3 regions of the Streptomyces sp. NBC_00038 genome follow, and region 2 is predicted to be linked to each of the others. Evidence: riboswitches for the same ligand, from Rfam matches in the RefSeq annotation. Region 2 holds a riboswitch; each other region holds the start of a gene.
What was found. Region 2 has a riboswitch for cobalamin ahead of OG219_RS11655 (cobalamin biosynthesis protein). Riboswitches for the same ligand answer to the same signal wherever they lie in the genome.

Region 1 (3,268 bases), 1.3 Mb from region 2:
CGGCGGGGCGGACCGCCCATCGCTGTTCCACCTTGGCCAGCCGCCAGTACGCCACGGCCGCGGCCCAGACGGCCACGAACAGGCCGACGATGATGTACCCGACGTTGCCCAGGTCGAGCCCCGCGATCCAGCCGGTGACCGAGTCGGTCAGGTCGAGCTTCTCGTGCAGGACGCTCACCAGCTCGATGGTGCCGATGAAGAAGGCCACCGCGATGGACAGGCCGGTGATGGTGAGGTTGTAGAACACCTTGCGCACCGGGTTGGAGAAGGCCCACTGGTAGGCGAAGTTCATGAACGTGCCGTCCAGCGTGTCGAACAGGCTCATCCCCGCCGCGAACAGCAGCGGCAGGCACAGGATCGCGTACCAGGGCAGGCCGGCCGCCGCGCCGCTGCCCGCCATCACCATCAGCGTGACCTCGGTGGCGGTGTCGAAGCCGAGGCCGAACAGGAAGCCCAGCGGGTACATCTGCCCCGGCCGCGTGATGGACTTGGTGAAGCGGCCGAGGATCCGGTTCATGAACCCCCGGGAATCCAGGTGCTGTTCGAGCTTGGCCTCGTCGTACGTACCGGCCCGCATCGCCCTGAAGACCCGCAGGATGCCGACGAGCGCGACGAGGTTGAGGGCGGCGATCAGGTAGAGGAACGACCCGGAGACCGTGGTGCCCATCACCCCGAGCACCTGGTGCGTACTCGAGCCCTCGTTCATGATCCGCCCGGCCAACTGGGTGCCTCCGGCGATCAGTGCGGCGAGCAGCACCACCACGCTGGAGTGCCCCAGCGCGAACCAGAAGCCCACCGACACCGGCCGTTTCCCGTCGGCCATCAGCTTTCGGGTGGTGTTGTCGATCGCGGCGATGTGGTCGGCGTCGAAGGCATGCCGCATGCCCAGGGTGTACGCCGTGATGCCCAGGCCGATGCCGAAGGCCTTGGAGCCGACCTCGTAGTGCTCCGGCACCACGAGCAGGAACAGGATGCCGAACGCGACGACATGCAGCGCCGCGATCACTGCCAGAAGTACGGCCGTGCGCACGGTGTCCTCGCGTCGCCAGCGGAATCCGGCGGCGGGTGGGGACGACTGCGTGGGCAGGGTCATGGGGTCACGCTCCAGCACCTCGTGGATCACTTCGTGAGATGCCGTGGCCGGTCTCCTGGCTGACGGGGGTCCGCACCGTCCCGCCTTCCCGGCCGCCGGGAGGCGACCAGTGGCCGAAGTGGGACGGGGCGCCTCAAGCCGTCCGGTCCGTACACGAGTACGCCGCGTACGGACCTGGTCCGAGGCCCGATCACAGTGGCGAGGGCCGCTCCGGCCTGGGCCTCTTCGAGGACGAAGAGGCCGTCACCGGTCTTCCCGAACACCACGGCCCACCAACCGTAGGGGTGGCCGGTCTCCCCTGCAAAGCTGCACAGGTGCGCAGGTATTGAAGATCACATAGCGGTGCCTGCGAGGATGACCCTCATGCACCTCGTCCCCGCCGAGCGAGCCGATCGCCGGACCATCGACGGCCACCGGGTCTGCGACGCCGTCGCCGCCATCGGTGAACCAGGGCATGTACGCGCCTGGGCCGACCGCTTCTCCCTCCTCGCGGACCCGCGTCGCCTCGCCCTGCTTCTTGCCCTGCACCGAGCCGGCCCCCTCGCCGTCTCCGACCTCGCCGTCGCGACCGGCATGAACGACCCCGCGGTGTCCCAGGCCCTGCGTCTGCTCCGTACCGCTGGGGTGGTCGAGGGTGACAAGGATGGGCGGGTCGTGCGCTACCGGGTGACCGACGGCCCGACCGCCGAACTCCTGGAGCACTGCGCGTCCGACGAGGGTTGAGGGGTTCTTGGGCTTTGGGGTCGTAGGGCTGTGGGGCCTTGGGGGGCGCCGTCTTTCCTGGAAAGGGTGCGGCCCCGGGCGCCTGGGGGGCAGGCCGGGGCCGCGGGCTCAGGAAGTCACCGTGCTGCGGTCACTCACTGTTGAGTTGCCAAGGTGCTGTGTCGCTCAGTGCTGCTCCGGTGCGTTCTTCTTGTTGACGAAGACCAGCGCGGCGCCGCCGATCACGACGAGGGCGATCGCCACGCCCCCGATGATCGGGGTGGCGCTGGAGCTGCCGGTCTCGGCGAGGTCGGTGCCGTCGCTGAAGGTTTCCACCGACGTGGCGGGGCTGGGCTCACCGGCCGTCTGGGTCGTGACGTCGCTCGTGCTGCCCTGCGTCTCGCAGTCGAGCATGCCGGTGAACCGCTTCTCGAAGCCGTTCGCGCCGGTGGCCGTGAAGTCGTACGCCTGGTCCTCCTGGAGCGTCACCGTCACCATCCGGGACTCGCCTGCCGGGATGGTGTGCTCGATCCCCGCCAGCTCGAAGGTGAACGCCTCGTCGCCCGCGTTGGCAGCCGTGATGTCGACGCCGCCCCTGGCGCAGTTCTTCTCGGCGGACAGCGCGGGTATCGCGCCTTCCGCGGCCCAGGTGGCGGTCGCCGTCGCGGAGACCGTCGACTCGCTGGAGCCGGCGAGTATCTGGGTCTGGCTGCGGGTCTCCGAGGCGAAGGCCCGGCCGACGGGCACGGTCGTCGACGCCTGCACGGTCAGCGCGGCCGAACCGTCCGGGCTGTCCTCGGGCACGTCGAAGTAGATCTGGCTGCCGTCGGCCGCGGAGGTGACCTCCTTGCCGTCCGCGTCCACGATCTTCACCCCGCTGGTGGCCGCGTCCGCGGGCGGTATCACCGTCACGCTCTCCGCGTTGGTGTGCACCGTGACCGGGCCGAGCTTCTCGGCGGCGTGGCCGGAGACCGCGGGCCGGTCGAGGGTCAGTGAGGCCGCGGGCTCCGCCAGGTTCTGCGCGCTCTTCTCCAGGTAGTCCGCGAGCTTCTCCGCCTGCGGGTCCACCGCGTCCACGTCGGCGCCGTCCGAGTACCGCCAGATGGCCACCTGGGTGCCGGCCGCCGCGTCCTGCTCGGTGAGACCGGCCGCTCCGGCCTTCTCGGCCAGTGCCACGAGGTTGTTGACCTGCGGATAGGAGTTCTGCAGGATCCAGCGGATCTTGCCCGCGTCCGCGTTGCCGTTCAGCGAGGTGCCGCTCCAGGAGGTCTCCTGGTACTTGGCGTCCTTCTGTGTCGGGTTGTGGAGGTCGACGCAGTAGGTCTGCAGAGTGCCGCCGTTGTCGACGGACATCTCGAACAGGCCCGCGGACACCTGCTGGTCCTCGCCGGTCTCGTCGTGAATCACGGCGGTTCCGTAGGTCTTCAGGCCGCCTATGGTGGCGGTCGCGCCACCCTGGTTCTGCGGCGTCTC
Region 2 (3,268 bases):
GCGCTCCCGAAGCCACTCCAGCGCCTTCACCGTCCCCCGGGTCCCCGGTACGACGACGAGGTCCGCGTCGGCCAACTCCTCGGCCCGGTCCACGAAACGCACGACGACACCCGGCTCGGCGGCCAGCGCGTCCACGTCCGTGAAGTTGGACATCAGGGGGACGGCGCAGACGGCGACCCGCAGGATGTCCTGGCCGACGGGGTCGGCCACCACCGACTCCCGGACCGTGCCCCGCATCGAAACCCGCAGCCCGTCCTCCTCGTCGATCCCGAGGCCGTGCTGGAAGGGCAGCACGCCGTACGAGGGCCGCCCGGTGAGCCCGTGGAGCATGTCGAGCCCCGGCTCCAGGAGGGAGACATCCCCGCGGAACTTGTTCACGAGGAACCCGGCGACCAGCTCCTGGTCCTCGCGCGAGAGCAGCGCGACCGTCCCGAAGAACGACGCGAAGACGCCCCCGCGGTCGATGTCACCGACGACGAGCACGGGCAGCCGCGCGTTGCGCGCGATCCCCATGTTCACGATGTCCGTCCGCCGCAGATTGATCTCGGCCGGACTCCCCGCCCCCTCGCAGATCACCGCGTCATACGTGCCCCGCAACTCGGCGAGGCACTCCAGCACGGTCCCGAGCAGCGCTTCCTGCCGCCCTCCGTGGTAGCCGCGCGCACTCATCTCACCCACGGGCTTCCCCATGAGCACGACCTGACTGCTCCGGTCGCTCCCCGGCTTCAGCAGCACGGGATTCATCAGCGCGGTCGGCTCCACACGAGCGGCCTGCGCCTGCATGGCCTGCGCCCGCCCGATCTCGGCGCCCTCACGCGTCACGAAGGAATTGAGCGACATGTTCTGCGCCTTGAAGGGCGCGACCTTGACGCCCTGGCGCACCAGCCACCGGCAGATCCCGGCGGTCACGACGCTCTTGCCCGCGTCGGAGGTGGTTCCGGCGATCAGCAGCCCGCCGCCGCTCATGAGTTCCCTCCCCGGGGCCTCAGCAGCCGCCCGGCGACACACACACCCAGCGCGAGCCAGCTGACGCGCCGCGACAGCCGTACGGCCCGCTCGATGTCCCCGACCGCGACGGCGCGGCCCTTCCCGTTCAGTACCGGCCGGTGCTCGACCCTTCCCCCGTAGGCGAGGGTCCCGCCGAGCCGCACACCGAGCGCCCCCGCGAACGAAGCCTCCACGGGCCCGGCGTTGGGGCTCGGATGCTTGCAGGCGTCCACCCGCCAGGCGCGCGCGGCGCCCCGCGGGTCGTCTCCGGCGGCGGCCGCGAGAGCGGCGGTGAGCCTCGCGCCCGGCCAGCCCGCGACATCGTCGAGCCGCGCGGAAGCCCAGCCGTAGCGCCGGTACTTGGCGGACTTGTGCCCGACCATCGCGTCGAGCGTGTTGACGGCGCGGAACCCGACGAGCCCGGGAACGCCGGCCACCGCGCCCCACACAAGAGCCCCCACCACGGCGTCGGAGGTGTTCTCGGCGACGGACTCGACGACGGCCCGGGCGATCCCGTCCGCGTCGAGCGACTGCGGATCCCGCCCGCACAGATGCGGCAGCCGCTCCCGGGCCCCCTCGACATCGCCGGCTTCGAGCGCGCCGCCGATCGCGCGGGCCTCCCGGCCCAGCGAGGTCCCCCCGACGACGGCCCAAGTGGCGGCGGCGGTCAGTGCGATGGAGGCGGTACGGGATCCACGTACGGAACGACTCGCGAGCGCCGCGAGCCCGGTGGCGCCGCCCGCGCACACGGCCGTGTGCAGTGCGCCCCACCCTCGGTGGTCCCGCCACAGCACCCGCTCGACGGCTCCCGCGGCGCGTCCGAACGCGGCGACCGGATGGCCCCGGCGGGGATCGCCGAGCAGCAGGTCACCGAGAAGGCCGGCGGCGGCGCCGTACGCGAAGACGCGATCGGCACGCACCGGTTCAGCCGACCGTCAGGTCGGGCACAACCGTTGTTCGCATGGCACTTGGGCAGCCGCGCATGGCGATATGTCCTCACTCAGGGTGTCCGCGCCCTGGTTCGAAGAGACCGACGGTGAGAGTTCCTGGCTTCCGGGGATGTCTTCCCCGGTGACAGTGGCGGGACCGCGCCGGATTCGCACCGGCTTCCTCTCTTGCCGCCGTACTTGGCTCCGGCAGTCCACCATGGGGTTGGAAGACCCGTCAACTTGCTGTTGACCTGGGGCGAAGGAGTGTGCTGAGACCCACACAGGGTCGGTTTTCCCCTAGGCCGACAAAAAGAGCTTTCATAGACTGGAATGTGACAATCGGGGAGCGGTTCGAGGGTGGTTGCTTCCGCGTTGTGGCGTGGTGGGGCGGCTCACGGTGGCCCTCTGTGCCGACCAAGATCACGGCGCTATCGTGGCTCGACATGGGGGACAGAGATGGACGCGCATCGGGGGACGCCGGCTCTCGGGCAGCAGGAGGTAGGCGTGCGCAATGAAGACTCAAGCGGGTTCACCTGGCGCAAGAGCAGCTACAGCGGAGCCGATGGCCAGTGCGTCGAGGTGGCGTTCGTCGGGGGCGCGGTGATCATCCGTGACTCGGGGAAACCGTTCGAGTCGTATATCGCCTTCCCCGGCTGGCACTGGCAGGCGTTTGTGACGGCTTTCGCCGACTCGGACCGTCTCGTCGGCCCAGGGGGATCCGAAGGCTGAGGGGGAGACATATGACTGATCATCATTTGACCGAGATCCGGCACGTGGCCAACGGCCTGCGCGGGGGAGCGTGGAAGGCCTCCACGTCGCTGGGGACCGTGCTGATGTGCGCGGTGCTCGGCGCCGCGGCCGCCTTGACCGGAGCGGCCGCCTCACTGCTGGTGGACGGCTTGGCCGCGCGGCTGGCTACCTGGGTGGCGGTGGCCGCGGCGGCTGCTGTCGCCTCCGGCCTGTGGTGGGGTTTCGCGGAGTTCAGGAAGGACCGTCCGCCGACTGCCTGTCCGCCGGCAGCTCGGGCCGCTGAGCGGGGATCACGGCCCGGCGGTCGTCGCTGAGCGTGGGTTCCGTCGTCCCGGCCTGCGCTATCAGCTTGGTCAGCTGACGGCTCAAGGCGACCACCGGGGTCATGACGACCCCGGTCGCGGTGCCCATCAGCCACGGGTTGGTCAGCCGGCAGGCGGCCATGACGGCGAGCAGCCCGGCGAGGCCCACCACCAGGACCAGGATGCAACCGGTGCAGTAAAGGATCTTCGTGATGAAGACTCGGAGGTGATCGTCCGTGAGATGACGTTCCAGGGTGTCCATCCGGTCCGTACGACCCTGGTCTGCCATTGCGTCACGGA
Region 3 (3,268 bases), 5.4 Mb from region 2:
TGACCGAAGTCCCCGCCGCTTCCAGCTCCTCGACCTCGTCGCGCAGGGCGAGGGCGACCTGGCGGGCGGTGTCGCCGAGCGGCTGGTCGTCGCGGACGAAGGACCAGGCGAGCATGGTGACCGGTCCGGTGAGCATGCCCTTGACCGGGCGGTCGGTGAGGGACTGGGCGTACGTCGTCCAGCGCACCGTCATCGGCTCGGGGCGGGAGATGTCGCCGGCCAGGATCGGCGGGCGGACGTAACGGGTGCCGTACGACTGGACCCAGCCGTGCTGGGTGGCGAGGTACCCCGTCAGCTGTTCGGCGAAGTACTGGACCATGTCGTTGCGTTCGGGCTCACCGTGCACCAGGACGTCAAGACCGGTCTTCTCCTGGAAGGAGATCACCTCGCCGATCTCGGCCCTGATGCGCTCCTCGTACCCGGCGCCGTCGATCCGCCCCGCGCGCAGGTCGGCCCGCGCGACGCGCAGTTCGGCGGTCTGCGGGAAGGAGCCGATGGTGGTGGTCGGCAGCAGCGGCAGACCGAGGTGGGCGCGCTGGGCGGCGGCCCGCTCGGCGTACGGCTGGGAGCGGCGGGCGTCGGCGTCCGTGACGGCGGCGGTGCGGGCCCGTACCGCGGGGTCGCGGGTCAGCGCCGAGCCGGCGCGGGAGGCCAGGTCGGCCCGGTTGGCGGCCAGTTCGGCCGCGATGGTCTCGGTCCCACGGGCGAGGCCCTTGGCGAGGGTGACGATCTCGGCGGTCTTCTGGCGGGCGAAGGCGAGCCAGCGCAGGATCTGCGGCTCGATGTCGCGTTCGACGGCGGCGTCGAGCGGGACGTGGAGCAGCGAGCAGGAGGCGGCCACGTCGACCTGACCGGCCAGCCCGAGCAGGGTGCCGAGCGTGGCGAGGGAGGCCGACAGGTCGTTCACCCAGATGTTGCGGCCGTTGACCACACCCGCGACCAGGCGCTTGCCGGGCAGTCCGCCCACCGCGGCCAGGGCGTCCAGGTTGGCGGCGGCGTCGTCGGTGAAGTCCAGGGCGAGACCGTTGACAGGAGCCTTGGCCAGCACCGGCAGCGCGTCGCCGAGCCGGCCGAAGTACGAGGCGACCAGCAGCTTCGGACGGTCGGTGAGCCCGCCCAGCTCACGATAGGCGCGCGCGGCGGCGTTCAGCTCGGCGGGCGTGCGGTCCTGGACGAGGGCCGGTTCGTCGAGCTGCACCCACTCGGCGCCCGCGGCTCGCAGGTCCCCGAGGACCTCGGCGTACACGGGCAGCAGCCGGTCGAGGAGGGTCAGCGGGTCGAAGTCCGGGGCCACGCCGGGCGCGGGCTTGGCGAGCAGGAGGTAGGTGACGGGGCCGACGAGGACCGGGCGGGCGGTGAGGCCGAGTGCGAGAGCTTCGCCGAACTCGGTGACCTGCTTGGTGGAGTCGGTGGCGAAGACGGTGTTCGGGCCCAACTCCGGTACGAGGTAGTGGTAGTTGGTGTCGAACCACTTCGTCATCTCCAGGGGCGCCACATCCTGTGTGCCGCGCGCCATCGCGAAGTAGCCGTCCAGCACGTCGGACTCGACGGCGGCCCGGTGGCGTTCGGGGATCGCGCCGACCATGACGGTGGTGTCCAGGACGTGGTCGTAGTACGAGAAGTCGCCGGTCGGCACCTCGTGGATGCCGGCCCCGGCCAGCTGGCGCCAGTTGGCCCGGCGCAGTTCGGCGGCGGTGGCCCGGAGGGCGTCGGCGTCGACGCGGCCCTTCCAGTAGCCCTCGATCGCCTTCTTGAGCTCCCGGCCCTGGCCCTGACGGGGGTAGCCGTGCACGGTGGCCCGTACTGCCGCGGCTGCGGACTTCGTTGTCACGGAAATCTCCTTCGCGAGATGTCTCCCTGAGATCCCGGGACGGGACGAGAGCGCGAAGGGGTGACGAACCGGACGGAACGACTCTCGAGCGGCGAGGCGCGGTCGTCTGCCTGGTATGTACGCCGACCCGCCCACGAGGTCACCGGGATGTCCGCGCACGATCGGTCGCGCGCGGGCAGCGGGCAGGTCTTCGGACTCGCGGGCGCGTACTCCGTACGTTCTCCGTACGGCGGACACCTACTGACCGTCGCTTCCCAGAACCTCTCGGCTCCAGTGCGTATGACGGCGGTCGTTCCCACTCACCGCTGCGGGGCAGTCCCGGATTCCCACCGGGTTCCCTCTTGCGACGCATCCCGCCTGGCGGACGGGGCGAACCAGCTGCACCGGTCAGCCTAGCTCAGCCCGTCTCGCCCCCGAAGGCCCCCAGGATGCGTTCGGCGGCGAGTGTGGCCGTCAACTCCCCGGCGCGGACCCGCTGTTCGAGGGCGGGCGCGAGGGCGCGTACGGCCGGATCGCCGTTCAGCCGGCGAAGCAGCTCGTCGCGCACCATCGTCCAGGTCCAGTCGACCTGCTGGTCGCGGCGCTTGGCGGCGAGCCGGCCGGTCGAGTCGAGGAGCGTGCGGTGCTGGTCGAGGCGCTCCCAGACGGTGTCCAGGCCCGTCGACTCGCGGGCGCTGCACGTCAGTACGGGCGGGGTCCATGCCGCTTCGGCGGAGTGCATGAGCCGCAGGGCTCCGGCCAGTTCGCGAGCCGCGGCGCGCGCGTCACGCTCGTGCGGGCCGTCCGCCTTGTTCACGGCGATCACGTCGGCCAGTTCCAGGACGCCCTTCTTGATGCCCTGCAACTGGTCTCCGGTGCGGGCGAGGGTCAGCAGCAGGAAGGAGTCGACCATGTTGGCGACCGCTGTCTCGGACTGGCCGACGCCGACCGTCTCCACCAGCACGACGTCGTAGCCCGCCGCCTCCATCACCACGATCGACTCGCGCGTGGCCTTGGCGACGCCGCCCAGGGTGCCGGCGGTGGGGGAGGGCCGCACGAAGGCCGCGGGATCCACGGCGAGGCGCTCCATCCGGGTCTTGTCGCCCAGGATCGAACCGCCCGTACGGCTCGACGAGGGGTCGACGGCCAGCACCGCGACCCGGTGGCCGAGCCCGGTGAGCAGGGTGCCGAGCGCGTCGATGAACGTCGACTTGCCCACGCCGGGCACCCCGCTGATGCCGATCCGCCGCGCCTTCCCGCTGTGCGGCAGCAGCTCGGTCAGCAACTCCTGCGCCATGGCCCGGTGTTGGGGATTCGTCGACTCGACGAGCGTGATGGCGCGTGCCACCAGCGCCCGCTTCCCGTCGAGCACGCCCTTCACATAGGTGTCGACATCGATCACGGGGTGTGCCCGAGGTCGGTGGCCAGCCGCTGAACCAGGTCGTACGCCGCGTCCGG

Region 1: linked by a shared signal. The riboswitch ahead of OG219_RS17450 (HoxN/HupN/NixA family nickel/cobalt transporter) and the one ahead of OG219_RS11655 (cobalamin biosynthesis protein) in region 2 are both predicted to bind cobalamin.
Region 3: linked by a shared signal. The riboswitch ahead of metE (5-methyltetrahydropteroyltriglutamate--homocysteine S-methyltransferase) and the one ahead of OG219_RS11655 (cobalamin biosynthesis protein) in region 2 are both predicted to bind cobalamin.

What each region holds. Positions count from the first base shown of each region.
Region 1 covers NZ_JAPELQ010000001.1:3,844,578-3,847,845, reverse strand. The annotation lists gene OG219_RS17450 (HoxN/HupN/NixA family nickel/cobalt transporter) at 1-1,093, opposite strand, end outside; cobalamin riboswitch at 1,121-1,375, opposite strand; gene OG219_RS17445 (helix-turn-helix domain-containing protein) at 1,457-1,816, shown strand; gene OG219_RS17440 (TQXA domain-containing protein) at 1,982-3,268, opposite strand, start outside.
Region 2 covers NZ_JAPELQ010000001.1:2,513,087-2,516,354, reverse strand. The annotation lists gene OG219_RS11660 (cobyric acid synthase) at 1-966, opposite strand, end outside; gene OG219_RS11655 (cobalamin biosynthesis protein) at 963-1,907, opposite strand; cobalamin riboswitch at 2,007-2,149, opposite strand; gene OG219_RS11650 (DUF397 domain-containing protein) at 2,421-2,645, shown strand; gene OG219_RS11645 (hypothetical protein) at 2,898-3,268, opposite strand, start outside.
Region 3 covers NZ_JAPELQ010000001.1:7,863,532-7,866,799, forward strand. The annotation lists partial or broken gene metE (5-methyltetrahydropteroyltriglutamate--homocysteine S-methyltransferase) at 1-1,831, opposite strand, end outside; cobalamin riboswitch at 1,995-2,225, opposite strand; gene meaB (methylmalonyl Co-A mutase-associated GTPase MeaB) at 2,229-3,212, opposite strand; gene scpA (methylmalonyl-CoA mutase) at 3,209-3,268, opposite strand, start outside.